Regions from separate parts of the Streptomyces sp. NPDC049837 genome, predicted to be linked through region 2. Evidence: riboswitches for the same ligand, from Rfam matches in the RefSeq annotation. Region 2 holds a riboswitch; each other region holds the start of a gene.

Region 1 (6,992 bases), on a different contig from region 2:
TTTACCGCACGCGGCCTTTTCGGGCATGCGAATTCACGGGGCACAATTCCCCCGCCTTTGTATACGGTGCCGGTGTTAATTGCGGGCGCTCGCGGTGTTTACGGGGTGTTGCGAAGTCCTCACACGGCCGGCCGGCCGCTCGGGCCGCTCCGGGCGGCGCAGCCGGTGGGAGGACAGCGAGCGTTCGACGTGCAGGGTGGTGAGCGCGCGGGCGCGGTCGGCGTCGCCGCGCGCGACGGCGTCGACGATCGCGCCGTGCTCGGCCCACGCCTCCGCCGGCCGGGCCGGCTGATCGACCGCGTACATCCAGGCGATCTTGTGCCGGAGCTGGGTGAGCAGCGCCGTCAGCGCCGGGCTGCCGGACGCCTGGGCGAGCGTCTCGTGGAACCAGCCGTCCAACGAGCGCAGGTCCTCCCGCTGGCCGCGGCGCGCCCGCTCCTGGCCCAGCCTGACCAGCCCCCGCAGCACCTTCAGGTGCGCCTCCGTGCGGCGCTGGGCGGCCCGCGCGGCGCCCAGCGGCTCCAGCAGCGTACGCATCTCCAGCAGGTCGGCCGCCTCCTGCTCGGTGGGCTCGGCGACGCACGCGCCGACGTGACGGCGGGTGGTCACGAAGCCCTCCGACTCCAGGGTCCGCAGCGCCTCGCGGACCGGGACGCGCGAGACTCCGTAGCGTCGGGCGAGCTGCTCCTCGGTGAGCCGGCTGCCCCGCTCGAACACACCGGTGACGATGTCGTCGCGGATCGCCGTGCATACCGAGTGCGCTGGAATGCGCATACCAGAACCCCCAACTTAATCCGCGCGAAACTCACCCGCTCGACGTCTGTCCAGTGACTCTATTGCAGGGGACCGGAATTTCCGATAGCCACCCTGAATCCATGGAGTTCTTTTTGGCCAGGAGGACCCGGCCAGGAGGACCCGGCACGGCGAAGGCCCCGGTTCGCGTGCCGAACCGGGGCCTTGCCTGACGAACAGGAGGGTCAGACGTTGACGCCGTGCGAGCGGAGGTAGGCGACCGGGTCGATGTCCGAGCCGTACTCGGCGCTCGTCCGGGCCTCGAAGTGGAGGTGCGGGCCGGAGGAGTTGCCGGTCGAGCCCGACAGGCCTATCTGCTGGCCCGGCATGACGGTCTGGCCGGCCGAGACGCTGATGGAGGACAGGTGGCCGTACTGCGTGTACGTACCGTCGTTCATCCGGATCACTACGTTGTTGCCGTACGCGCCGCCCCAGCCCGCCTCGACGACGGTGCCCGCGCCCACGGAGACCACGCGGGAGCCGGAGGCGGCGTGGAAGTCGATGCCGGTGTGGCTGCCGGAGGACCACATGGCGCCGCCGGTCTGGTAGCCGGTGCTGACGTACGTGCCGGCGACCGGAAGCTGGAAGGCGTTGAGCCGCTTGCGCTCGGCCTCGCGGTCGGCGCGCTCCTTGGCCTCGCGGGCCGCCTGCACCCGGATCTCGGCCTTGCGCTTGGCCTCCGCCTCGGCCTTCGCCTGGGCGGCCGCCTTGGCGGCGGCCTCCTGGGCCTCCAGCTCCTGGGCCTCGGCCTGGGCGTCGACCTGCGCGGCGAGCGTGTCGGTGATGACGGCCTGGTTGAGGCCGGTGTCCTCGAGCGAGAGGGGTGCGGCGTCCGGGTTGGCGGCGAGCGCCGGGGAAGCGAGGGTTCCGATGACGCCGGTGGTGGCGAGGGCCGCGACTCCGGCGACGTGTGCGCTCTTACGGCTCAGGCGGCTCGGGGCACGGTGCTTCCCGGTGGCACGGGTGAACGCCATGAAGTGGCTGGTCCTTTCCTTCCTTCTCGCCTACCGGGTTAGCTGACGGGTTCGGAGCAGGAAGGTCTCCTACGGGCCCCTCCGCAACGGGTGCGAAGGCGTCCGATTCACCCCAGGGACTGCGTGGGTCCCCGGCTCCCCAGGCTCGCGCCTGTTGGGGACTCGGCGATGGCTGTCCGGTGCCGCGGGTGCGGCGGGTACCGGTCGGACAGCGCATCAGACGCTAAGCGGCCGATCTTTCAATCACCAAACAGACACGGTTTTTTGTAGCGCACGCCACAGGGCAGACACCGAATCTCCGCAACAAAGCGGACATACGGGCGGACCCCGGCATCGAGCGATGCCGGGGTCCGGTGAGCGGCCGCTCGTGAGAGAGGAACCGCGTCGACTCGTATGAGCGGAAACCGCGTCAATCAGCCGGTGACGACTGTCACTTCACCGATTCCGAGCGCCTCGACGGGCTCCTTGATCTGTGCCGCGTCACCGACGAGGACCGTGACCAGACGGTCCGTCGGGAACGCGCTGACGACCGCCGCGGTGGCCTCCACGGTGCCCGTCTCGGCCAGCCGGGCGTACATCTGGGCCTGGTAGTCGTCCGGGAGGTGCTGCTCGACCTGGTCGGCGAGGGTGCCCGCGACGGCGGCGGCCGTCTCGTACTTGAGCGGGGCGACGCCCACCAGGTTCTGCACGGCCGTCTCGCGCTCGGCGTCGGTCAGGCCCTCGGCGGCGAGGGTGCGCAGCACCTTCCACAGGTCGTCGAGCGCCGGACCCGTGTGGGGTGTGTCGACGGAGCCGCTGATGGCGAGCATGGCCGCGCCGTTGCCCTCGGGGCCGGAGCGCAGCACCTGGCCGAAGGCACGTACGCCGTAGGTGTAGCCCTTCTCCTCGCGCAGGACCCGGTCCAGGCGGGAGGTGAGGGTGCCGCCCAGGCAGTAGGTGCCGAGCACCTGGGCCGGCCAGACCCGGTCGTGCCGGTCCGGGCCGATACGGCCGATGAGGAGCTGCGTCTGCACGGCGCCGGGGCGGTCGACGATGACGACGCGGCCGGTGTCGTCGGCCGTCACGGGCGGTACGGGGCGGGGCTCGGCCATGTCGCCGGTCCAGGCGCCCAGGGTGTCGGCGAGCACCGCGTCGAGGTCGACGCCGGTGAGGTCGCCGACCACGACCGCGGTGGCGGTGGCGGGGCGGACGTGCGCCTCGTAGAAGGCGCGTACGGCCGAGGCGTCGATCCGGGCGACGGTGTCCTCGGTGCCCTGGCGGGGGCGCGACATGCGGGACGTGGCCGGGAACAGCTCCTTGGAGAGCTGCATGGCGGCGCGGCGCGAGGGGTTGGCGATCTCGTGGGGGATCTCGTCGAGCCGGTTGCGGACGAGGCGCTCGACCTCGCTGTCGGCGAAGGCGGGCGCGCGCAGGGCCTCGGCGACCAGGCCGAGGGCCTTGGCGAGCCGGGAGACCGGGACTTCGAGGGAGATCCGTACGCCGGGGTGGTCGGCGTGCGCGTCGAGGGTGGCGCCGCAGCGCTCCAGCTCGGCGGCGAACTCCTCCGCCGAGTGCTTGTCGGTGCCCTCGGACAGGGCTCGCGCCATGATCGTGGCGACGCCGTCGAGGCCCTCCGGCTCCGCCTCCAGCGGGGCGGCGAGGAAGATCTCGACGGCCACGACCTGCTGGCCGGGGCGGTGGCAGCGCAGCACGGTCAGGCCGTTGTCCAGCGCGCCCCGGTCGGGGGCGGGGAAGGCCCACGGCTTGGCGGTCCCGGGGCGGGGCTGCGGGTGGAACTCCATGGACGTCAAGGACGTGGCGGCGTCGCTCACTGGTCGGCCCCCTCTTCTTCCTGCTCGCTGTGGTCGGTGCTGACGGGTTCGTAGACCAGCACCGCCCTGTTGTCGGGGCGGAGGCGGGCCTTGGCGACCGCCTGGACCTCCTCGGCGGTGACGTCCAGGACGCGCTGGACGGCGGTCAGGGCGAGCTGCGGGTCGCCGAACAGCACGGCGTACCGGCACAGTTCGTCCGCGCGGCCCGCGACCGTACCGAGCCGGTCCAGCCACTCGCGTTCGAGCTGGGCCTGGGCGCGCTCCATCTCCTCGGGCGTCGGGCCCTCGGCGGCGAAGCGGGCCAGCTCGTCGTCGACGGCCGCCTCGATGTCGGGCACCTCGACCCCGCCGGACGTCTTGACGTCCAGCCAGCCGAGCGAGGGTGCCCCGGCCAGGCGCAGCAGGCCGAAGCCGGCCGCCACGGCCGTGCGGTCGCGGCGTACCAGGCGGTTGTGCAGCCGCGACGACTCGCCGCCGCCGAGGATGGTGAGGGCGATGTCGACGGCGTCGCACTCGCGCGTGCCGTCGTGCGGGAGCCGGTAGGCGGCCATCAGGGCGCGGGCCGGGACCTCCTCCTCGACGACCTCGCGCAACTGCTCGCCGATGATCTCGGGCAGCGTCCCGTCCCTCGGCGGCTGCTTGCCGTCGTGGGCGGGGATGGAGCCGAAGTACTTCTCGATCCAGGCGAGCGTCTGCGCCGGGTCGATGTCGCCGACGACCGACAGGACGGCGTTGTTCGGCGCGTAGTACGTACGGAAGAAGTTCCGCGCGTCCTCGAGGGTGGCGGCGTCCAGGTCGGCCATGGAGCCGATCGGGGTGTGGTGGTAGGGGTGGCCCTCCGGGTAGGCGAGCGCGGTGAGCTTCTCGAAGGCCGTGCCGTAGGGAACGTTGTCGTATCGCTGGCGGCGCTCGTTCTTGACGACGTCCCGCTGGTTCTCCATGGACTCCTCGTCGAGCGCGGCGAGCAGGGAGCCCATCCGGTCGGCTTCCAGCCACAGGGCCAGCTCGAGCTGGTGGGCGGGCATGGTCTCGAAGTAGTTGGTGCGCTCGAAGCTGGTGGTGCCGTTGAGGGAGCCGCCGGCGCCCTGCACCAGCTCGAAGTGGCCATTGCCCTGGACCTGCTTCGAGCCCTGGAACATCAGGTGCTCGAAGAGGTGGGCGAGGCCGGTACGGCCCTTGACCTCGTGGCGCGAGCCGACGTCGTACCAGAGGCAGACCGCGGCGACCGGGGTCAGGTGGTCCTCGGAGAGCACCACGCGCAGGCCGTTGGCCAGGCGGTGCTCGGTTGCTGTCAGGCCGCCGGAGCCGGCCTGGGCTGTGGCCGTGTGACCCATGGGCATGTACGTCCCTTCGATCGCTGTGTGAAAGGTCCAGCCGCGGACCGCCGCGGTGGTCCTGCCACTGTATGCACCTGCTGCGACCTGCCGCGGACCGCTGTGAAAGTCCTGCCACTGTATGCAAGCGGACTGACACCCGGCGAAGTTCCCCGAATCCGCTTGCGTCCCTCTTCCGGGTCGCGGTCGGCGTTGTCAGTGGGACGGTCCACAATGGTCGGCGTCAGATCAACCTTGTTGGTGAAGGAGCCGCAGCCGCGATGGCCCGCCGCAGCACGAAGACCACGCAGCCCGACGACTTCGAGGAGAAGATCCTCGACATCGACGTCGTCGACGAAATGCAGGGCTCCTTCCTCGAGTACGCGTACTCGGTGATCTACTCCCGGGCCCTGCCGGACGCCCGCGACGGCATGAAGCCGGTGCACCGCCGCATCGTCTACCAGATGAACGAGATGGGCCTGCGGCCCGAGCGCGGCTTCGTGAAGTGCGCCCGGGTCGTCGGCGAGGTGATGGGCAAGCTCCACCCGCACGGTGACGCGTCGATCTACGACGCCCTGGTGCGCATGGCGCAGCCGTTCTCGATGCGCCTGCCGCTGGTGGACGGACACGGGAACTTCGGCTCGCTGGGCAACGACGACCCGCCGGCCGCCATGCGGTACACCGAGTGCCGGATGGCCGACGCGACGTCCCTGATGACGGAGTCGATCGACGAGGACACCGTCGATTTCACGCCGAACTACGACGGGCAGGAGCAGGAGCCGGTGGCGCTGCCCGCCGCCTTCCCGAACCTGCTGGTCAACGGCGCGTCCGGGATCGCGGTCGGTATGGCGACCAACATGCCCCCGCACAATCTGGGCGAGGTCATCGCCGCCGCCCGGCACTTGATCAAGCACCCGGGCGCCGACCTGGAGACCCTGATGCGGTACGTGCCGGGTCCGGACCTGCCGACCGGTGGCCGGATCGTGGGCCTGTCGGGGATCAAGGACGCGTACGAATCGGGCCGCGGCACCTTCAAGATCCGCGCGACGGCGACCGTGGAGAACGTGACGGCGCGCCGCAAGGGCCTGGTCGTCACCGAACTGCCCTTCGCGGTCGGCCCCGAGAAGGTGATCGCCAAGATCAAGGACCTGGTGGCGTCGAAGAAGCTCCAGGGCATCGCGGACGTCAAGGACCTCACCGACCGCGAGCACGGGCTGCGGCTGGTCATCGAGGTCAAGAACGGCTTCATCCCCGAGGCCGTCCTGGAGCAGCTCTACAAGCTGACGCCGATGGAGGAGTCCTTCGGCATCAACAATGTGGCGCTGGTCGACGGTCAGCCGCTGACGCTGGGCCTGAAGGAGCTGCTGGAGGTCTACCTGGACCACCGCTTCGAGGTGGTCCGGCGCCGCAGCGAGTTCCGGCGCGGCAAGAAGCGCGACCGGCTGCACCTGGTCGAGGGCCTGCTCGTGGCGCTGCTCGACATCGACGAGGTCATCCGTGTCATCCGGTCGAGCGACAACTCGGCGCAGGCCAAGGAGCGGCTGATCGAGCGCTTCTCGCTGAGCGAGATCCAGACGCAGTACATCCTCGACACGCCGCTGCGCCGGCTGACCAAGTTCGACCGGATCGAGCTGGAGGGCGAGCGCGACCGGCTGAACCGGGAGATCGAGGAGCTGACCCGGATCCTGGAGTCGGACGCCGAGCTGCGCAAGCTGGTCTCGTCGGAACTGGCGGCGGTGGCCAAGAAGTTCGGTACGGAGCGGCGCACCGTGCTGCTGGAGTCGGCGGGCGCGCCGGTCGCGGCCGCGTCCCTGGAGGTCGCGGACGACCCGTGCCGGGTGCTGCTTTCGTCGACGGGGCTGCTGGCGCGTACGGCGAGCGGTGAGCCGCTGCCGGACAGCGGCGGCAAGCGCACCAAGCACGACGTGATCGTCTCGGCGGTGCCCGCGACGCAGCGCGGCGAGGTCGGCGTGGTGACGTCCACCGGGCGGCTGCTGCGGCTGTCGGTGATCGACCTGCCGCAGTTGCCGGACACGGCGTCCGCGCCGAACCTGTCGGGCGGGGCGCAGGTGTCGGAGTTCCTGACGCTGGAGAAGGATGAG
Region 2 (6,992 bases):
GAATTCGGCCGCCCGTCCTCGCTCGGGCTGCGCAGCCGCTGGACGATGCTCCAGGCGGCCCGCAAGGGTCTGTTCGCCCAGATGGTCGTGGTCCCGCTGCTGCAACGGCACCGCATCCTCACCCAGGTCTCGGGCGACCGGCTGGAGGTGATCAAGCTGATCCCGCCGCTGATCATCGGGGAGCGGGAGGTGGACCGGTTCGTGGCGGCGTTCACCGCCGTCATGGACGAGGCGCACAGCGGTGGCGGTCTGATCTGGGACTTCGGCCGGACGCTGGTGAAGCAGGCGATCGCCAACCGCTGAGCCCCCGGGGTTTTGCCTCTGAGGCAAGAAATTTGCCTGACAGGGAAGGCCCTGGCGCAATGGAGGCATGAGCACTTCCTCCGAGGCGCCGTCGGGCGCAGCGGCACCCGGCGCGCTGCCGGACGTCGCGCCCCAGCTCCGGGCGCTGCGGCGGCGCCGGGGACTGACCCTGGAGGCCGCCGCGCAGCGCGCCGGGCTCTCGCCGGCCCACCTGTCACGGCTGGAGACCGGCCGCCGCCAGCCGTCGCTGCCCATGCTGCTCGGTCTCGCCCGCGTCTACGGTACGACCGTTTCCGAGCTGCTGGGCGAGGTGCCGCCGGAGCGCGACCCGATCGTCCGGGGCGGCCGGGCCGAGCCCGCCGGGGCGGACGGCTGGGTCTACCACCAGGCCGGCGGCCCCGGGCGCGCCATGCAGGCGCTGCGCGTCCAGGTCCCGTACGCCACCCAGGGCGACCTCGTGCGCGTACACCCGGGGGAGGAGTGGCTGTACGTCCTCGGCGGCCGGGTGCGGCTCGCCCTCGGGGAGGACGTGCACGTCCTCGACCCCGGGGACAGCGCGCACTTCGACTCGCTCACCCCGCACCGGATCGGCGCCGCCACGCGCGGCGGGGCGGAGCTGCTGTTCGTCCACACCCTCATGCAGAGCGCCGCTGCCGACCTGTGCCTCGGCGTGGACGCCCACCGCCGCTGACCTTCGATCGGAGAGATCCGCCATGTCTCAGGAACGGACGTTCCCCGTAGGACTCGTCGTCCGGCTCTTCGCCTACCTGGTGGCGGGCCACCTCTTCGCCGCGTTCCTCTACCTGCTGTTCGCCCTGGGGGCGGAATGAGGGCTCAGTCCTGGTCGAGGAGGCGCTCGCGCAGCCGCTCGCGCGTCTCCGGGGAGAGCTTCAGCCCCTCGGTCAGGTAGCGCTCGGTCGAGCCCCAGGTCTCCTCGATCGTCGAGAAGGCCGCCGACAGGTACTCGAGGCGGGCTTCGAAGAGCGGGCTGAGCAGCTCCAGCACCTCGGGCGACATGCCGGCCGGGGAGTTGTCGCTGCGGCGCACCTTGTACCGGCGGCTCGGGTCGTTGGACTTGAGGTAGTCCTCCTCGATGGCCTCCCGCTCGACGCCGACGGCCAGGAGGGACACCGCGATGGACAGCCCCGCCCGGTCCTTGCCGGCCGCGCAGTGCATCAGGGCCGGGACGCTGTCCTCGGCGAGCGCGTGCAGGACACGGCTGTGCTCGGCGGTGCGCTCCTTGATGATCACGCGGTACGAGGCCGTCATCCGGGCCGCCGCCTTGCCGTCCGCCAGTATCGACCGGAGCTGGTCGAGGTCGCCGTCACGGACCATGGTCCAGAACTCGGCGCCGTCGGCCGGGTCGGACAGGGGGATGTTCACATTCCGCACGCCGGGCAGCTCGACGTCCGGGCCTTCCAGCTTCTGGTCGGCGGCGTTGCGGAAGTCGAAGATCGTGTGCAGGCCGAGGCCCGCGAGGAAGGCGGCGTCCTCGCCCGTCGCGTGCGCGAGGTGCCCGCTGCGGTAGAGCCTGCCGTGCCGCACCCGCCGGCCGTCCACGGTCGGGAGCCCGCCGACGTCGCGGAAGTTGCGCACCCCGGTCAGCTCGGGCTCGATCGACGGGACCTGCGGCAGCGGCTGCGTCACGGGGGCTCCTGACGTGTCTGCGGTCGGCGTCGGCCGCCGACGATGTCGCGGTCCGACGATACGACATCGGTGCGTCGGACGATCAATGTCCGTGCACGTCGCACATCCGTTGCCCCTTGTCACGCTCGGTACCCGGCATAGCGGGATGCCTTATTACGGCATTTTGCCCCTTTATGGTTGCGTTCGGGTGTCGCGTCCGGACGGTGCTCGCCCGGCGGGTGGATTGGTGGCTCTCGTCGCACTCGCCAAGGAATGGCACTTCTGTCCGTATTGGGTCATTGGATATAACGTGCCCTGGTAGCAAGGGGGATGGGCGCGCCCACGTGAGCAGCGTCATAACCGTGACCGTCCGTGGCGGGATGCCGTTCATAAACTCCGTGCCCACAACGGGAATTCATGATCCGCAATCCACGGAGGGTGACCGGAATTCCGTGGCGGCCACACCGCGGAGAATGCCGATAAGAATGCGGCGGCTTGTTCACGCCGACCCGGCTCGCTTACGGTCACGGCAATCCGGCCGGACCGCCGAATCCTGCCGCCGGTCGGAATTCGCACCCACCCACGCGTGGCAGGAGCGGGGGACCCAGGTAGTACGCCGACCCCGGAATTCCGGGACCGGCTCGGGGTGAAGTCGCGTCCATGGCGCGGCCGGACAACTCCAGTCCGAACCCGACAGCTCACCTCGCAGGCGCCGGAGAGGAATTCGCCATGCCCGCGAAGGGTAAGCACCGCCGTCCCAAGTCCAGCTCCATTACGCGTGGTTTCGTCGCCGCCGGTACGGGTGGCGCCGCCATCGCCCTGCCGCTGTTCGGCGCCACCGGCGCGCACGCCGCCGCCCCGGCCACCGCCCCGCAGCAGGCCGTCGCCGCCGCCCAGGCCGCCCCCGAGGCCGCCGCCCCGGCGAAGAAGGCCGCGCCGCGCACGTACACCGTGGTCGCCGGCGACTACCTCTCCAAGATCGCCCGCAACAAGAACGTCAAGGGCGGCTGGCAGAAGCTGTACCAGGACAACCGCCAGGTCATCGGCGAGGACCCGTCGCTGATCCTCCCGGGCATGAAGCTCACGCTCGGCGCCAAGTCGACGGCCGCCCCGGCGAAGAAGGCCGCCCCGGCGAAGCCGAAGGCCGACGACACCCGCACCGAGAGCCGCGCCTCGCGCTCCGCCGCCAAGGCCGAGGCCCCGGCCGTCTCGGGCTTCACCGCCCCGGTCTCCGCCGGTGTCTCCACGCCGTACCGCGCCTCCGGCTCCATGTGGTCCTCCGGTTACCACACCGGTGTCGACTTCGCGGCCCCCTCCGGCACCAGCGTCAAGGCCATCGGCGCCGGCACCGTCGTCTCGGCCGGCTGGAGCGGCGCGTACGGCAACGAGGTCGTCATCCAGCACGCGGACGGCAACTACTCGCAGTACGCCCACATGTCCTCCCTCTCCGTCTCCTCCGGCCAGACCGTGAGCGGGGGCCAGGAGATCGGGCTGGTCGGCTCCACCGGCAACTCCTCCGGCCCGCACCTCCACATGGAGGTCCGGACCAGCCCCAGCTACGGCTCGGACATCGACCCGCTGGCGTACCTCCGCCAGCACGGCGTCGCCATCTGACGCCTCCGCTTCCGAACGGCGCTCCGCCCGGCACCGCCTCCCGGTGCCGGGCGGAGCCGTATCCCCGGACGTATTGCGTGTGTATTCCGTGCTTGGGTGAATCTTGACCGGTGGCAAACATCACCCCCCGTCAACCCCTCCTTACGGTCGCGTAGGTCACATCTCCCGGTGAAAGATGTGCTCCCGTGGCAGACGATTCGACATTCAGAGACAGTGACGTATTCGGGTCGTACGCGGCGATCGGTGACAGCTTCACCGAGGGCGTCGGAGACCCTGGGCCCGACGGAACGTTCGTCGGCTGGGCGGACCGCCTCGCGGTGCTGCTCGCCGACCGGCTCCCGGAGCCCGAGGACTTCCGGTACGCCAACCTCGCCGTACGGGGGCGCCTCCTGGACCAGATCGTGGAGGAGCAGGTCCCGCGGGCCAAGGAACTGGCCCCGGACCTGGTGACCTTCTGCGCCGGCGGCAACGACATCATCCGGCCGGGCAGCGACCCGGACGACGTCGCCGAGCGCTTCGAACGGGCCGTCGCCGACCTGACGTCCGCAGTCGGCACGGTCCTGGTGACCACCGGGTTCGACACCCGGGGCGTGCCGGTGCTGCGCCACCTGCGCGGCAAGATCGCCACGTACAACGGGCACGTGCGCGCCGTCGCGGACCGGTACGGCTGCCCGGTGCTGGACCTGTGGTCCCTCAAGACCGTGCAGGACAGGCGCGCTTGGGACGACGACCGGCTGCACCTGTCGCCCGAGGGCCACACGCGCGTGGCGCTCCGGGCCGGCCAGGTCCTGGGCGTGGAGGTCCCCGCCGACCCGGACCAGCCCTGGCCGCCGCTGCCGCCGCGCGGGCCCCTCGAATTGCGCCGCGACGACATCCACTGGGCCCGCGAGTACCTGGTCCCCTGGATCGGCCGCCGCCTGCGCGGCGAGTCCTCCGGCGACCACGTCACGGCCAAGCGCCCGGACCTGCTACCGCTGTAGGCCGCCGCACCCGGCGGGTGCTCCCCCGTGCCTGCCCTTCAGGCGGGACCGCGCCCGAGGGCGGGCGATGAGGCGTCGCGGGGCCGGGCGGTGAGGTGTCGGGGGAGGGCCGGGCGATCAGGCGTCGGGGGTGCCGGGTGTGCCGGGGGTGCACGGGATCCCGGGTGTGGCCGGAGTGCCCGGGGGCTTGACGGTGCTGGAGGCCCTGGGGTTCTGGGGGAGGGCGGTCGCCTCAGGGGCGCCGGGCACGCCGGGCGTCCCGCGAGCGCCGGGCGGCATGTGGCCCTCGGCGACCCGGCCGCGCCCACCCGGCGTACCGCGTGGGCCCGGAGCGCCGGGAATGCCGTCCGGGTGGCCGAGTTCGCGGGCGAGGGCCTCGTCCGCCCAGGCGAGCATGACGGCGCGGGAGTACGTCGCCGCGTACGCGGTCATCTGCACGGCGAGGCCGTCCAGGAACGCGGTCAGCCGCCAGGCGGCCGCCGCGGGATCCTCGCAGCGGAACTCGCCCGCCGCCGCGCCCTCGGCGATCACCTCGGCGATCGCCGCCTTCCACTGCCGGTCGAGGTCCTGGGCGACCTCCCGCAGCGCGGGCTGGCGCAGGCCCGCCGCCCAGCCCTCGATCCACAGGCGCCACCCCTTGGCCCGGCCCGTCGGCGCGTACCAGTGCACGGCCGCCCGCAGCCGGCGGGCCGCCGTCGTCCGGCGGCCCAGCAGCCGGCGCAGATGCGCGAGATCGCCCTCGGCGGCGTACGCGAACGCGGCCGCCACGAGCTTCTCCTTGGTCGAGAAGTGGTACAGCACCAGTGCGTTGCTCACCCCCAGCGCGGACGCCACATCGGCGATCCGCACCGCGGCCGGACCCCGCGCCTCGATCTGCTCGACGGCGGCCCGCAGCAGCTCCTCCCGCCGCTCGGCCACGCTCAACCGCACTCTGCCCACGCCGCCACACTAGGGCGTGTCCGTCACCGGCGCTGGAGCTCGCAGTGGTCCTTGAAGCCCTGGCTGGTCAGCCCCAGCGCGGAGTTCAGGCGGGAGCGCATGTTCTCCAGCGCCACCATCGCGGTCAGCTCCACGAACGCCGGCTCGCCGAGCGCCTTGCGCAGCCGCTCCGCGAGGTCGTCGCCGACGGTCGGCGGGTTGGCGGTCATCGCCTCGGCGTACTCCAGGACATCGCGCTCCAGCGCGGTGTACGCGTCGCTGTCGCGCCACACCGGCAGGTCGCGCAGCTTGCGTGCGTCCACGCCGCGCCGGGTGCTCTCCCAGTACCCGAAGTCCATGCACCAACTGCACCCGATGGAGGCGGCCGAGGCGAGCTCGGCCAGCGCCTTGAGGTGCGGGTCGAGCTTGTTCCACCTCGCGACGGCCAGCTCGAACCGCAGGGTCGCGCGCAGGACGCGCCCGTTGTGCCCCATGGCGAGGACCGGTTCGAGGACCTTCCCGTACGTACGCTTCGCGTACCACTCGACGGCGCGGAAGAGGAGCGTGCGCGGTGGGGTGAGCGAGACGCGGGCCATGGTGTGCCTCCTGAGGTGGTGAACGTGCCTTCCACCGTCATGACGGACGCCGGGGTCCCCGGTGTGACATCGCGCTCCAGCCGGGCGTGATCCCGCGCTGTCGTACCGTCCGCCCATAATGGGGGGACCCTCACTCCTGGAGGTTCCGTGACCGGCGCCGGCTCCCCGCACCCGCTGCTTTCCCGAATGCGTTCCCTGCGCCCCGCCGCCTTCGGCGCGGACCCCACCGGAGAGCGGATGGAGCGGATCCGCCGCTCGCCGAACTTCGTGGACGGAGTGTTCCGCAACCCGGTGGGAACCAGGCACAGACCCTCCGGCTCCACCGTGGAGTTCGCGAAGATCTACTTCGAGAAGGACTCACGGGCGCGCCGGGCCCCGTCCGGACCGATACCCGTGCACGCCACCACCGTCGCCGACCTGGCCCCGCCTCCCGCCACCGGGCTGCGGCTGACCTGGATGGGCCACTCCAGCGTGCTCGCCGAGATCGACGGCCACCGGGTCCTGTTCGACCCGGTGTGGGGGGAGCGCTGCTCGCCCTTCTCCTTCGCCGGACCCAAGCGGCTGCACCCCGCCCCGGTGCCGCTCGCCGCGCTCGGACCGGTCGACGTCGTCGTCATCTCCCACGACCACTACGACCACCTCGACCTCCCCTCCATCCGCGCCCTCGCCACCACGGACACGCTCTTCGCCGTACCCCTCGGCATCGGTGCCCATCTGGAGCACTGGGGCGTGCCCGCCTCCCGGGTGCGCGAACTGGACTGGAACGAGTCGACAGAGGTCGGCGGCCTCCGCCTGACCGCCACCCCGGCCCGTCACTTCTGCGGGCGCGGCCTGCGCAACCAGCAGCACACCCTGTGGGCGTCCTGGTCCGTCGCCGGGCCCGAGCACCGCGTCTACCACAGCGGCGACACCGGCTACTTCGAGGGCTTCCGGGACATCGGCGCCGAACACGGCC
Region 3 (6,992 bases), on a different contig from region 2:
AGCCCGGTCCCCGCCGGCTGGCCGACTCCGGCTTCTGGGTGCGGTGGCCGTGCGGGCCGCAGGCCGGGGAGCAGTGCGACGGGTTCGAATCCCGGCTGTGGGCGCTCGGTGACGGCCGGGTCGGCTACAGCACCCCGCTCGGCGACCAGGAGGCGTCGGGCGGGCAGGTGCCGAAGAGCCATGCCGTGCTCGGCTGGTGGGAGGCGCCCGACCTGGTGGTGGGGGCGGCGGGGCCGTACATCGTCGTCAACAACACCCGGCAGGGCAAGCAGCTCATCGGGTCCTTCGACGCCTCCGACCGCGACCCGCTGGGGGACGCCCAGGGCCTGGTCCACACCCGCTCGATCACGGCCTCCGCCGTGTGGGGCGACAAGCTGTGGAAGCCGGGTACCCGGCGCGGCACCGTCAACTCCTACGACCTCCGCACCAAGGCCAACTCCCCGGAGCTGGCGCTCGGTTCCGACTGCCGGCCCGACGAGCTCCAGGCCGTCGGGCGCTGGCTGTACTGGCGCTGCACCGCCGAGGCGAAGTCGGGCGTGTGGGACCACACCGCACGCCGCGGCATCCCGGTGCCGGTTGTCCAGCGCGCCCAGCTCGGGGACGGCTTCCTCGTCCACCGCACCGCCGACGAGACCCAACTGCGCCTGGTCGACTTCCACCGTGGCGCCGGCCGGCCCGCCACCGAGCAGGTGATCGTGGAGCGGGAGCACGTGGGGGAGTGGACGGTCGACAAGTACGGCGGCCACCTCGCGTACACCGACGAACAGCGGCGGGTCCACCTCAAGCGCGTGACCGTGCCGCGATCCCCGCTGACCTTGCTCGACACGCGGACGGACCCCGCACTGCGGCTGGGGACGGACGGGGCCCGGTGGCGGGGGCACTGGCGGCTCAGCCGCCCCGCCGCCTCCTGGACGTTCACCCTGAAGGACGCGTACGGGCGGGTGGCGCGCGTCCTGTCGGGTACGGACCGGAGCCCCGAGCGGGACGGGGCGGCGCTCCGGATCGGTTGGGACGGGCGCATGGCCGACGGGCGCCCGGCGGTCAGCGGGCCGTACACCTGGAGCCTCACCGCCGACCCCGGCGACGGCACGGGGGCGCGGGCCCTCGGCTCCGGCTCGCTGCGCGTGACGGGCGGACGGTCCGCCTTCCGGGACGCCAACGCGGACGGGCTCGGCGAGTACTACGCGATGACGACGGGCGGGCAACTGTCCGGCCACCGCATCGGCGCGAGCGGCTACTGGGCGAGCGGCCCGTGGAACCCGGCGACCCGGTTCGTCCCGTTCGGTGACATCGACGGCGACGGCTGCGAGGACATGCTGCTGCGCACGGTGGACGGCAAGCTGTGGCGCACGGGCGGCCGCTGCACGGGCGTCCACTTCCCGCCCGGTCAGGGCTCCGAGCACGTCCAGATCGGTACGGGCTGGAACAGCATGGACGCCTTCGCCGCCCCGGGCGACCTCACCGGCGACGGCCGCCCCGACCTGCTGGCCCGCCACGCCACGACCGGCAACCTCCACCTCTACCGCTCCAACGCCCGCGCGGGGTTCGACCCGGGCGTCGTCATCGGCTCCGGCTGGAAGGGCCACCGCCTGATCGGCGCGGGCGACACCGACCGCGACGGCCACGGCGACCTGCTGGCCCGCGACCCGTCGGGCGAGCTCTGGCGCTACGGCGGCACGGGCACCGGCACGCTGAAGCCCCGGGCGCTGGTCTTCCGCGACTGGGGCGCGGGCCGCACCGACATCCTGGGCGTCGGCGACATCACCGGCGACGGCCTGCCCGACCTCCTCTCCCGCGACGCCAACGGCAAACTGCTCCGCAACAAGGGTGACGGCAAGGGGTCGTTCGGCGCGACCGTGACCATCGCCACGGGCTGGCAGCACTACCGCACGCTGTTCTGACGATCCCACCCCCTCCGCGGCGCGACGGCGCCCGTTCACCCGATACCCGATCGGATGCCGGGCGCCGTGGGGCTATGCTCAGGGGTGACTCGCCGAGGGCCGTTAGCTCAATTGGCAGAGCAGCGGACTTTTAATCCGTTGGTTGTGGGTTCGAGTCCCACACGGCCTACCGGGTCGTGAGCCCTTGCCGGGCTCTGACCAGCAAGTTTGTGCCCCGGCCACTTTCCCTGGCCGGGGCACAGGCGTGTCAGGACGCCCTTTGCGTGCGCGATGCGTGAACTCCCGTACTCCGTCACGTCGCCCGATCGTGCCGCCGCGTTGCCGGGCGCGTTCGAGGTGTGGGGACGGGGGCCGGGATGTCGCGGCGGATGGCGCGGGCGATGCGCCGCACCTGTACTTCGCCGGCTACACCAACCCCCTCACCGGCGGGCTGCACCAGGCGGGCATCGAGGCGCGGGACATCACCCGCGCCATCCTCCGCGAGGCCGGCCCCGCACCGGTCCCCTCACCACGCGTGGGCGACCCCGCCGCCGGAGAGGTGTACGGAGAGGTGTACGGAGGCCCTCTTCGGTGAGCCCGCGGACCCGTTCCGTTCCCGTCGCCCCGGGTGCGCTTCCCGGAGTGGGCCACGCCTGGGCGCTGTTGCGCAGCCCGCTGGATTTCGTCGGCTCGCTGCCCGAGCACGGGGATCTGGTGGAGGTCCGCCTCGGGCCGTTCCGTACGTACGTGCCGTGCCATCCGGAACTGCTGTGGCAGGTCCTCACCGATGACCGGACGTTCGACAAGGACGGCGCCTTGTACGTCAAGGTGCGGGCTGTGGCGGGTAACGCGCTGCCGCTGTGCGCCCGACGGGACCACCGCCGACAGCGCCGGCTGATCCAGCCGGCCTTCCACCGCGACCGCATCGAGCAGTTCAGTACGGTCATGGTGGACGAGATCACGGCGCTGACCTCTCGCTGGTCGGACGGTCAGGTCGTCGACATCTTCTCCGACCTGTTCGACATGGCGGTGCGGACCGTCTGCCGCACGTTGTTCTCGACCAGCCCCACCCCGGCCGCCGCGCGGGAGTTCCGGCGGGCTCTCGCGGTGGGGCTGCGGGGCTTCCTTCCCGGCTTCCTGCTCCCTCCCCGCCTCGAACGGCTGCCCTTGCCGCTCATCCGGCATCCGCGACTGATGCGGGGGCTCCTCGACGCCCGTGACCTCCTCCTGGCTGCCCCGCGCCGTCCTGAGGACGCGGGCGACGACCTGATCGCCACCCTCACGTCCACCGGCCCGGACGGCTGCCGTGCCATGACCGCCCAGGAAATCCACGAGCAGATCGTTCCGATGATCAGCGCGGGCGCCGACACCGCGACATCAGCGCTCTCCTGGGCCCGGTACCTCCTCGCGCAGCACCCCGAGGCCGAGCGGCGACTCCACGCGGAGGTCGACACCGAACTGGGCCACGGGCCCGCACGGTGGGGCGACTTGGACCGCCTGCCCTACACCACCCGGGTCCTCACCGAGACCCTGCGGCTCTACCCGCCCGCCTGGGTGATGCCCCGGGTGACCACCGCCCCGGCCCGCCTGGGCCGCGCCGACCTGCCGGTGGGCGCCTCGGTCCTGTTCTGCAGCGCCGCCGTCCACCGCCACCCGGATGTCTACGCCCACCCCCACACCTTCGACCCCGACCGCTGGCTGCCGCACCGGGCCCGGGCACTGCCCCGCGGCGCGTTCGTACCCTTCGGCGCCGGGCCACGCAAGTGCATCGGCGACCATTACGGCACGGTCGAGGCGACCCTGGCACTCGCCACCATCGCGCGCCGCTGGCAACTGGGTGTCCATCCCCGAGCCGATCCCCGCCCCGCCGCGCTGGGCACTGTCCTGACCCCGCGCCGCCTCCTGATGCGCGTCCACGCGAGGGGTGGGGTGAATGCCCACAGAAACGTCCCCACACGGCCCACCAGGGATATTGGTTAGGGATCGTGCGCCGGATGGCGTAAGGTGGTGTTCACCGACGCGGGGTGGAGCAGCTCGGTAGCTCGCTGGGCTCATAACCCAGAGGTCGCAGGTTCAAATCCTGTCCCCGCTACTGATGACGAAGGCCCGGTGCATTGCGCACCGGGCCTTCGTCGTGTTCGCGTTCCGGGACGGTGTCGCTCGGTCGGCGGACGGCGGGTCGCCGCGCGGCGCGGCTCCGGGGAGCCTGGGTGGGGCGCGGTACCGTCCGCAGCCGTGGGCGGAGCGGGCAGGAGGCCAGTGGTGGGGCAGCGAGGCCGGGACGGTGGCGACGGGCGCGGGGGTGCCCGGCGGTTCGCCCGTGCGTTGCCGGCGCTGCTGATCGTGGGGGGTGTGGTGTACGACGTGTCGACCCCGCCGCGCTTCACCGCCGTACCGCTGTTCGCCGCCGCCCCGCTGGTCGCGGCGCCGCTGTTCGCCGCCCGGACGACGCTGCTGTCGGGGCTGTGCGCGGTGCTGGCGGTGCTGTTCCTGCACCTGGGCAACGGCACCCTGGACGAGGTGCAGGCGCCGACCGAGATCCTCACCGTGGCGGTGGTCGCGGCGCTCGCGCTGCTGATCAACCGCGTGGTGCGGCGCAGTGGGGAGCGGCTCGCCTCGGCGCGGGTGATCGCCGAGACCGCGCAGCGGGCCGTGCTGCCGACGCCGGCCGAGCGGATCGGGGGGTTGCAGGTGGCGGCGCGGTACGAGGCGGCGCAGGCGGACGCGTTCATCGGGGGTGACCTCTTCGCCGTGCAGGACACGCCGTACGGGGTGCGGCTGGTGGTCGGGGACGTGCGGGGCAAGGGCATGGGCGCGGTCGAGGCGGTGGCGGTGGTCATCGGGGCGTTCCGGGAGGCGGCCGAGCAGGAGAGCTCGCTGGAGGGTGTGGCGCAGCGGCTGGAGCGGGCGCTGGCGCGGGAGGGGACGCGGCGGGACGGGCTGGACGCCTTCGAGGGGTTCACCACGGCGGTGCTGGCGGAGGTGCCGCGCGGGGAGGCCGTGGTGCGGGTGGTGGACCGGGGGCACCCGGAGCCGCTGATGCTGTACGCGGACGGGCGCGCCGAGCTGCTGGAGCCGGCCGAGCCCGCGCTGCCGCTGGGCATGTCGGACCTGGGGACGTGGCCGGACCGGGCGTACGAGGTGCCGTATCCGGCGGGGGCGACGCTGCTGTTCTACACGGACGGGCTGTCCGAGGCCCGGGACGCGGACGGGGTCTTCTACGATCCGGTCGCGCGGCTGTCGGGGCGGCTCTTCCCGGGGCCCGACGCGATGCTGGACGCGCTTGTGAGCGACGTACGGCGGCATACGGGTGGCGGGGCGACGGACGACCTGGCGCTGCTGGCGGTCACCCGGCCGGCGGAGGGGCAGCCGGAGCGGCGCAGGACGATGCCGGTCGTGCCGTAGCGGCGTCCACCGCGCCAGCGACTGTCGGCACGGTGCGTAGTCGATGCGTGTCACTCCGCATAACATATGACACACCGTCAGTACTACTGTGGCCGGCGAACCTTTCTGATGTGCGGTCAACTCGCCCCGTTGTGCCCGATTGTGGGCCGGTAGATCCCGGGGCCGTCCAGTTAATGATCAGTAGGAACGGCTTGGAATCCGGAGCCCGCGTCTATTAACGTTCGATAACGCAGCGCGGTCGTCCCAGCCGTCGCAAGAGACGGCACCGTGCGCGTGCGCCGAATCCCGTGAGGGAACCGGGGAACCACCTTTTGGGGTGAATCGGGCTGAACCAGGCCCGTAGGAGACCTTCCTGCTCCGAACCCGTCAGCTAACCCGGTAGGCGAGAAGGAAGGAAAGGAGTGCGCCTCCGTGGCGTCCAACAGGCCTGCCCCCGAAGCTCCGTACGGCTCGATCGCCTCGTTCAACACTTCGGGTGTCCCGGACGCCGCCCCCGTAAACGGGCAGTGGGAGGAATGGAACCCCACCGAGGAGACCGTCCGCCCCGTCCGCGGCCGGCACCGCATCGCCAAGCAGCGCGGCGGCCTCGCCCGTAGCTCCACCGTCCTCGGCGTCGGCGTGATCGCGGCGGTCGGCGCGGGTGGCATGGCCACCGCGCAGGACAAGCCCGCGGTCTCCATATCCCTGCCCGACGTCGTCACGGACAACCTGCCCGACGCCGAGTCCCTGCCCGGCATCGGCTCCCTGATGTCCGACGACTCGGACTCCGGGGACTCCGGCGAGGCGGGCACCACGGACAGCGGGCCGCTCACCGCCGCGTCCCTCACCGGCTCGGCCGACGCCACCGCGCAGCAGAGGAGCGGCGCCGACGCGGGTGAGGCCCTGCGCGCCCGCATCCTCCAGCAGGCCGAGCAGCAGCAGGCGTCCGCCGACGCGGAGGCGAAGGCCGCGGCCGAGGCGGCCGCCGCCGAGCAGGCCGCCGCGGAGGCGAAGGCCCAGCAGACCGCCGCCGAGGAGCTGGCCGCCAAGCAGGCCGCCGAGGAGAAGGCGAAGGCCGAGGCCGAGGCCGCCGCCAAGGCGAAGGCCGCCGAGGAGGAGCGGCTGGCCAAGCTCGCCGGGAGCTGGTCCCTGCCGACCTCCTCGTACACCATCACCTCCACCTACGGCCAGGCCGGCAACATGTGGTCCTCCGGCTACCACACCGGCCTCGACCTGGCCGCGCCCACGGGCACGCCCGCCAAGGCCGTCCACGGCGGCACCATCAAGTCGGCCGGATGGTCCGGCTCGTACGGCTACCGCATCGTCCTGGAGCTGGAGGACGGTACCGAGGTCTGGTACTGCCACCTGTCGTCCATGACGGTCGGCGCCGGGCAGACGGTCGCCACCGGCGAGACCATCGGACGCGTCGGCGCCACCGGCAACGTGACCGGGCCGCACCTGCACCTGGAGGTGCACACGCCGGGCGGCGACGGGATCGACCCGCTGGCGTGGCTGCGCGGCAAGGGCCTCACCGTCTGAGCACCCGCTCCTCGAACCTCGTACCCCTCGTGCGCCTCGTACTCCGGCGGCTCTGGCGGCACACCCCCCGACGCCAGGGCTGCCGGGCCTAGGCCGTTTCCTAGTACCGGTACGGGTTGTAGCCGCCGTAGTTCAGATGCGGGGGCGGCGTCCACACCCGGCCGGTGGCCTGCGCCGCGTACGTCAGCG
Region 4 (6,992 bases), on a different contig from region 2:
AGGCAGACCCGCTTGGCGCCGCCCGCGACCCCCGCGGCGGCGGCCTTGGACGCCTCCTCCGGCTTCAGCCAGGTGTACTTGAGGATCTCCGCCTTGGAGCCGAGCCGCTGCGAGCAGTACGAGCAGTCCTCGGGGCACAGGCCGGACTTGAGGTTCACCAGATAGTTGAGTTTCACCCGCCGCCCGAACCACTGACGGCGTACCTTCCCGGCCGCGGCCACCACATCCAGCAGCTCGTCGTCGGAGGTCGCCAGCACGGCGAGCGCTTCTTCGCGGGTCGGCAGCTCGCGCCGAAGCCCCTTGTCCACCAGCGTGTTCAGCAGGTCCATGGAAGCTGATCCTGGCCTACGGCATGGCCCGGGGCCAAGGAGGAACTCCACAACAGACGCGGATTGGGGTGTGTGTATGACCACACTCTGACCACGGCCGACCCCGGTTAGGGTCTGTGCGCTGCCTACAAAAAGGGACCGACCCATGCCGCAGGACCCATTCGACTGGACCGACGACGAGGCACGGCGCCGCGCGGACGCCGGTCTGGTCCGTACGCTCCGCCCGCGACCGGCCGTACCGGACCTGCTGGACCTCGCGAGCAACGACTACCTCGGCCTCACCCACCACCCGGACATCACCGCCGCGGCCGCCGGGGCCGCCCGCCGCTGGGGCGCCGGCGCCACCGGCTCGCGCCTGGTGACCGGCACCACCGAGCTCCACGGTGAGCTGGAACGGGAGCTGGCCGACTTCTGCGGGTTCGAGGCGGCGCTGGTGTTCTCCTCCGGGTACGCCGCCAACCTCGCCGCCCTCACGGCGCTGAGCGCGCGCGGCTCGCTGATCGTCTCCGACGCGGGCAACCACGCCTCGATCGTGGACGGCTGCCGGCTCTCGCGCGCCGAGACGGCGGTCGTCACGCACGCCGACCCCGACGCGGTCGCCAAGGCCCTGGACGCCCACCCGGGCCGCCGGGCGCTCGTGGTGACGGACTCGGTCTTCTCCGTGGACGGCGACGCGGCGCCACTGGCCGGGCTCGCTGCGGCGTGCCGGGCGCACGGCGCCGCGCTGGTCGTCGACGACGCGCACGGCCTGGGCGTGCTGGGCGAGGGCGGGCGCGGCGCACTGTACGCGGCGGGGCTCGCGGGCAGCCCGGACGTCGTCGCCACGCTCACCCTCTCCAAGTCCCTGGGCAGCCAGGGTGGAGCGGTCCTCGGTCCGGCCCGGGTGATCGAGCACCTGGTCAACGCCGCCCGGACCTTCATCTTCGACACCGGGCTGGCCCCGGCCGCCGCCGGTGCCGCGCTGGCGAGCCTGCGGCTGCTGCGCGCCGAACCGGGCCTGGCGGGCCGGGCTCGTACGGTGGCGGCCACCCTGCACGCACGGCTGACCGCAGCGGGCCTGACCGCCGTACGGCCGGACGCCGCGGTCGTCTCCGTACGCGCCCCGTCGCCGGAGCAGGCGGTGAAGTGGGCGGCCGACTGCCGGTCGGAGGGGCTCGCGGTGGGCTGCTTCCGGCCGCCCTCGGTGCCGGACGGCATCTCGCGCCTCCGGCTCACCGCCCGCGCCGACTTGACGGAACGTCAGGTCGACGGGGCGGTCGCCACGATCCTCCGTACGGCGCCGGCCCCGGTCAGCCGACCCGCTTCAGGGAGCCGATGAAGGAGGTCCAGGCCGTCGCGGAGAACCGCAGCGGCGGCCTGGCGGTGTCCTTCGAGTCGCGCACGGCCAGCCGCGCGGCGTCGAGGCGGGCGGCCTCGACGCAGTTGTTCATGCCGACGCTGCGGCTGCTGCGCCACCAGCGGAGGCCGTCCCGGTGTGCGAGGTCCTGATATGTGGGGTTCTGGTGTGCGAGGTCCTGCTGTGCGAGGTAAGCAGACATGTGGGGTGCCTCTCCCTACGCGCCGTCACCGATCCCGGCGATGAGTTCCGACGACTCCTCGGGCGACAGGGCGTGCGCCTGCATGGTGCGGAAGGCGGCGCAGTACGCCTCGAGGTCTTCCGTGCGTTCGAGGTAGAGGCTACTCGTCAAGTGGTCAAGAGCAACCACGTCCAGATCAGAAATGTTCGGAAAGGAGAAGATAACGAAAGGTCCCGAGAGTCCCACGTACTCACCCGTCGCGAACGGCAGGATCTGGAGCCGCACATGAGGCAGCCGCGCCCACTCCAGTAACCGCCGCAACTGCTCCCGCATCACGCCCGGCCCGCCCACCTGCCGCCGCAGCACCGCCTCGTCCAGCACCGCCTCCAGCCTCAGCGGGGGATCGGCGCGCAGCACCTCCTGCCGCGCCATCCGCACCCGCACCAACGAGTCGACCGTCGCCGCCGGAATCCCCTCCAGCGCCGCCCGGGTCACCGCACGCGCGTACTCCGCCGTCTGCAACAGGCCCGGCACCACCGACGTCTCCAGCGTCCGTGCCGTGCACGCCTGCGCCTCCAGGCTGATGAAGTCCTGGTACGGGGGCGGCAGCACGCCCCGGTACGCGTGCCACCACCCCGTCCCGCCGCCGTCCGCCGCCGCCCCCGCCAACGCCGCCAACAGGGCGCGCAGCCGCGGCTCGTGGACGCCGTAGGCATCGAGCAGCTTCGCCACGTCCGCACCCGTGACCCCGCTCGTCCCCGTCTCGATCCGGCTCACCTTCGACTGGTGCCAGCCCACCAGCCGCGCCGCCTCACGGCTGGTCAGGCCCGCGGCCAGGCGCAGCCCGCGCAACTCCTCGCCGAGCTTGCGCCGGCGCACCGCCGGGCCGTGCCGACCGCCTCGCATGACCGCCTCCTCCCGCCGTCGGGACCTTTCCGCCACCGGGCCGCCCGCGGTGGGGCCAACCCGTCAGTTTGCCGCCCAAATCCGGTCTCGCGTCGCAGAGTTCACCGCTTCGAGCGACAGATATATGCATATCTTGGTGGATCGCCCCCATCAGGGGCGACATAAGTGGCAGTCTGGCGCGAAGCACAGTCCGAGGCCGTCCCCACAAAACATCCGGTACGTGTCGGAGCCCGGCCCCGGTGGGAAAGGGACAAGGTCGCCATGGCAGACCATCAGGAAGCATCCGTCACTCTGCCGAGCGATCCGGCCTCGGTCTCCGCCGCCCGGAGATACGTGGCGGACGTCCTCGCGGAATGGGGCCTCCCCGGTGAGGCGGAAACGGCCGACACGGTGCGGCTGATCGTCTCCGAACTCGCCACCAACGCCGTTCAGCACACCTTCGGTCAGTCGCCGACGTTCACGGTCGACGTCCGGCTGGAGCGTGACGAACAACTGCGCATCGGCGTCACCGACAGCCACCCCCGCTGGCCGCAGCGGCTGCCCGCGGCCGTACAGCAGGACAACGGCCGGGGGATGGTGATCATCCGCTGGCTCACCGCCGAATGCGGCGGCCGTCTCTCGGTCACCCCGACCCCCGAGGGCGGCAAGACCGTCTGGATCGCCCTCCCCTGGACGGTCCCGGTCCAGACCTGACCCGCTCCCCGCCCTGTGCAGGCGGTCCCTCCCTACGCCCCCCGCCCGAAACCCCCACGCAGCAACGCCCGCAGCGACTGGGCCGCAGGCCCCGACTCGTCGCCCCGGTGCGCCACCGAGATCGTCCGGCGGAACGCGGCCGGTTCCAAGAGGCGCACACCCAGCGGCGCCGGATCCATCGCGGCGACCATCTCCGGTACCACCGCCACCCCCAGGCCCGCGCTGACCAGCGCGCACACCAGCGCGTAGCCCGGCGACTCGCACACCACCGCCGGTCTCGCCCCCGCCTCGCGCAGGGCCCCCTCCACACCCCGCCGCGCCGGATGCGCCGGGGCACTGCTGATCAGCGGCTGGTCCGCCAGCTCGGCCACCGCCAGCCGTCCCGAGCCCTCGGCCAGGACATGACCCGGCGCGGTCACCAGCACCAGCTCCTCGACCAGCAGCGGCTCCAGGAACACGCCCGTCGGCGGCGGCTCGGCGCCGGCCGGCTCGTACGCGTGCGTCAGCGCCAGATCGACCTGCCCGGCCGCCACCGCGGCCACCCCACGCGGCGGCTCGTACTCGGTGACCGCCAGTTCCACGTCCGGGTGGGCGCGCCGGAACGCGCTGAGCACCGGCGGCAGCAGGTGGATGCCCACGGTGGTGAACGTGCCCACCCGCAGCCGGCCGCCCGTCAGACCGTTCAGCAGCGCCAGCTCGTGCCGCGCCCGTTCCATCTCGTCCAGCACCCGGCGCGCCCGCGCCACCAGCACCTCGCCCGCCGCCGTCAGCCTGGCGCCCCGGTGATGGCGCACGAGCAGCGGCGCGCCCGCCTCCCGCTCCAGCTTGGCGAGCTGCTGGGAGAGCGCGGGCGCCGTGTAGCCGAGCCGCCCCGCGGCCCGGGTGATCGAACCGGCTTCCGCGACCGCGACGAGCGCGGCCAGCCGCACGGGGTCGTACATTAAGCGTTCCTTTAGGCAGGCCCTCAAGATTGCAAGTACACGCTAAGGCCTCCGGTGCGTCAGCCTGGGTGACCATGGACGCACAGCTCATCGCCTTCATCGGTGTCGCGGCAGGCATGGTCGCCATGCCGGGCGCCGACTTCACCGTCGTCGTGCGCAACTCGCTGGCCTCCCGCCGCGCCGGTGTGGCGTGCGCGGTGGGCGTCGCGGGCGGGCTGGTCGTCCACACGGCGCTCGCGGTCGCGGGGCTCGCCGCGCTCCTGGTCGCGGTGCCCGTCCTCTACCGGACGCTCCAGATCGCCGGTGGCGCGTACGTCCTCTACCTGGGCGTCCAGGCGGTGCGCAGCGCGCTCAAGGGAGCCGGGACGGGGGCGGTCGAGGGGGAGCCGGCTCTCGGCGTGGGGCGGAGCCTGCGGCAGGGGTTCCTGACCAACGTCCTCAACCCCAAGGCGCCCGTCCTCTTCCTGAGCCTGCTGCCGCAGTTCGTGCCGGACGGGGCGGCCGTGCTGCCGCGCACGCTGCTCCTGGCGTCGATCGTGGTGGTCCTCGCCCTGGTCTGGTTCCCGGCCGTCGCGCTGCTGGTGGACCGGCTGGGGCGGTGGCTGCGACGGCCGCGCACCGCCAGGGCCGTGCAGGGCGTCACCGGTGGTGGACTCGCCGCCCTGGGGGTGTCGCTCCTGGTCGCTCCGGTGGCCGGTCGCTGAGCCCGCGCCGTACGAGATGGGGGAGGAGCCCCCACAGGCCGCCGCACACCAGCAGGGTGAAGGCGCCCGCCGCCAGGCCCTCGGGCCTGCCGTGCACCACGTCCACGACCAGCGACACGGAGCAGGTCAGGGCCAGCGCCAGGACCACGAACCCGATCCTCGCCAGCTTCGACGACACGGCCACGATGCGCGCCTTGGCGCCCCGCTGGAACAGCGAACGGTGCAGTGCGGCCGGGGCGGTGAGCAGCACCGCCGCCACGACGGACAGCAGCAGCGTCACGACGTACATGCCGCGCTGGTACGAGTCGAGCGAGCCGAAGCGGGGCGTGAACGCCAGGGTCAGCAGGAAGGCGAACAGGATCTGGACGCCGGTCTGGGTGACGCGCAGTTCCTGGAGCAGCTCGGCGAAATTGCGGTCGGCGCGCTCCAGGGGCGTCTCGTTGCGCGTCCCGTCGCGCGCGGTGCGGGGGCTCTCGCCGGACATTCCCGACGAGTACCCCCGCACCACGGGTCATGCCCGGAGCATCAGCGGACGCGTCCGTACCAGACCGACTTCGACCAGATCTTGTCCAGCTTGACCACCGAACCCGACTTCGGCGAGTGCCAGATCTTGTTGTTACCCGCGTAGATACCGACGTGGTAGACGTTGCTCCCACGATGGAAGAAGACCAGGTCGCCCTTCTGCCGGCTGGAGGCGGAGATGTGGCGGGTCTTGTTGTACTGCTGCTGTGCCGTGCGCGGCAGCGTCTTGCCGACCTGCTTGTACGAGTAGAGCGTCAGGCCGGAGCAGTCGAACCGGGACGGGCCCGCCGCTCCGTACTTGTACGGTGCGCCCTTCTTGGACGCGGCGATGTTCAGCGCCTTGGTCGCGTGTGCCGGGGCGGCCTGTGCCTCCGATACGGCGCCGGGCGCCAGCATCGGGCCGCCGACGGCGGCGAGGGTGAGTGCCGAGACGGCACCGGCCCGGGACAGCAGAGACGGGACATGAATCTGCGCGGTCATTGCGCAACCCTTCGTCAGCCGCCTGTGAAGGATGACCTGTCGGGTTCGGGCTGGCGAAGTTGCCCGGCCGCTGACGCGGCTTCACCCCAAGGGAGACCGACCGTACGAACACCGTCCGGTCACCCGCACTGCTTGGGTCCTCCACTCCTGCCGATCCACTCCTGTCGACCAGTCATCCGGACGGCGGCAGGACTCGGCGTCCGCCCGGACCGCCCCGCCGCGGTGGCGGGGGCTTGTCGTCGTCAGGGATCTTGACCCATGTCGGGGTGAAATTCCGAGTCGAAACGGCCTTATGTGAGGCTCCTCACGACTGATCCATTCGGGTGGACAGGGCCGATTTGGTGCCCGGCGGCGTGACATCGACGAACCCCGTACCAGGGCCGGAACCTGATATTCCGCCAGATGTGTACACCGGGTGCGCAACTCGCGTCGTACCAAATTCGTCCGGTTGCGTACGCTGAACGAGGGAGCGGTCCTCGTACTCCTGAGCCCATCCGGGGGAGGGCTACGTCGGTCCCACGCCTCGATTCTGAGGCACCGTCACGCGTCCCGCGCGCCGTTCGCCGTCAAGCACCCGCAACGCCCGCGCCAGCGTATGGGCATGCACATCGCTCTCACCGCGCTCATGCATCGAGGTCAGGGCGTCGCGCAGCGCGGTCGCACGCCCGACGAGGGCCTGTGCCGCGCGCAGGGCGCTGTACGTGTGGGTGGCGCGCGCCGGATTGATCCGGCCCAGGAGGTCGACGACTTCGAGCCAACTGTCGACGAACGCGCTTTCGGCGCGGGTCAGTGCGGGGAGCGGTGGCCAGTCCGGAGGTTCGGGAGCCGGCATCGCTCACCTCCCGCGGTTCGGGACGACGTGGTCCGCCAGCCCGTACGCCACGGCGGCGGCCGCGTCGA

What was found. A riboswitch is a leader RNA that binds a small molecule or an ion and turns the genes downstream of it on or off. The one in region 2 is predicted to bind cyclic di-AMP.
Region 1: linked by a shared signal. The riboswitch ahead of AB0J57_RS20845 (M23 family metallopeptidase) and the one ahead of AB0J57_RS03105 (LysM peptidoglycan-binding domain-containing M23 family metallopeptidase) in region 2 are both predicted to bind cyclic di-AMP.
Region 3: linked by a shared signal. The riboswitch ahead of AB0J57_RS11445 (M23 family metallopeptidase) and the one ahead of AB0J57_RS03105 (LysM peptidoglycan-binding domain-containing M23 family metallopeptidase) in region 2 are both predicted to bind cyclic di-AMP.
Region 4: linked by a shared signal. The riboswitch ahead of AB0J57_RS05180 (C40 family peptidase) and the one ahead of AB0J57_RS03105 (LysM peptidoglycan-binding domain-containing M23 family metallopeptidase) in region 2 are both predicted to bind cyclic di-AMP.

Annotation. Positions count from the first base shown of each region.
Region 1 is NZ_JBFAMP010000007.1:159,652-166,643, reverse strand. Features, by position in the region: gene AB0J57_RS20850 (GntR family transcriptional regulator) at 76-774, opposite strand; gene AB0J57_RS20845 (M23 family metallopeptidase) at 978-1,766, opposite strand; cyclic di-AMP (ydaO/yuaA leader) riboswitch at 1,779-1,944, opposite strand; gene AB0J57_RS20840 (pitrilysin family protein) at 2,180-3,547, opposite strand; gene AB0J57_RS20835 (pitrilysin family protein) at 3,574-4,917, opposite strand; gene AB0J57_RS20830 (DNA topoisomerase IV subunit A) at 5,172-6,992, shown strand, end outside.
Region 2 is NZ_JBFAMP010000001.1:677,765-684,756, reverse strand. Features, by position in the region: gene AB0J57_RS03125 (aspartate aminotransferase family protein) at 1-303, shown strand, start outside; gene AB0J57_RS03120 (XRE family transcriptional regulator) at 371-994, shown strand; gene AB0J57_RS03115 (DUF6126 family protein) at 1,017-1,133, shown strand; gene AB0J57_RS03110 (tyrosine-protein phosphatase) at 1,138-1,950, opposite strand; cyclic di-AMP (ydaO/yuaA leader) riboswitch at 2,497-2,654, shown strand; gene AB0J57_RS03105 (LysM peptidoglycan-binding domain-containing M23 family metallopeptidase) at 2,659-3,543, shown strand; gene AB0J57_RS03100 (SGNH/GDSL hydrolase family protein) at 3,729-4,523, shown strand; partial or broken gene AB0J57_RS03095 (TetR family transcriptional regulator C-terminal domain-containing protein) at 4,878-5,462, opposite strand; gene AB0J57_RS03090 (carboxymuconolactone decarboxylase family protein) at 5,486-6,037, opposite strand; gene AB0J57_RS03085 (MBL fold metallo-hydrolase) at 6,224-6,992, shown strand, end outside.
Region 3 is NZ_JBFAMP010000004.1:16,412-23,403, reverse strand. Features, by position in the region: gene AB0J57_RS11470 (FG-GAP-like repeat-containing protein) at 1-1,901, shown strand, start outside; tRNA gene AB0J57_RS11465 (tRNA-Lys) at 1,998-2,070, shown strand; gene AB0J57_RS11460 (cytochrome P450) at 2,472-3,860, shown strand; tRNA gene AB0J57_RS11455 (tRNA-Met) at 3,899-3,972, shown strand; gene AB0J57_RS11450 (PP2C family protein-serine/threonine phosphatase) at 4,143-5,285, shown strand; cyclic di-AMP (ydaO/yuaA leader) riboswitch at 5,552-5,685, shown strand; gene AB0J57_RS11445 (M23 family metallopeptidase) at 5,739-6,803, shown strand; gene AB0J57_RS11440 (PrsW family intramembrane metalloprotease) at 6,904-6,992, opposite strand, start outside.
Region 4 is NZ_JBFAMP010000002.1:117,687-124,678, forward strand. Features, by position in the region: gene bioB (biotin synthase BioB) at 1-329, opposite strand, end outside; gene AB0J57_RS05145 (8-amino-7-oxononanoate synthase) at 475-1,647, shown strand; gene AB0J57_RS05150 (DUF397 domain-containing protein) at 1,619-1,867, opposite strand; gene AB0J57_RS05155 (helix-turn-helix transcriptional regulator) at 1,883-2,752, opposite strand; gene AB0J57_RS05160 (ATP-binding protein) at 3,014-3,445, shown strand; gene AB0J57_RS05165 (LysR family transcriptional regulator) at 3,478-4,386, opposite strand; gene AB0J57_RS05170 (LysE family translocator) at 4,461-5,090, shown strand; gene AB0J57_RS05175 (DUF6328 family protein) at 5,026-5,574, opposite strand; gene AB0J57_RS05180 (C40 family peptidase) at 5,616-6,092, opposite strand; cyclic di-AMP (ydaO/yuaA leader) riboswitch at 6,097-6,301, opposite strand; gene AB0J57_RS05185 (hypothetical protein) at 6,598-6,924, opposite strand; gene AB0J57_RS05190 (ATP-dependent Clp protease proteolytic subunit) at 6,928-6,992, opposite strand, start outside.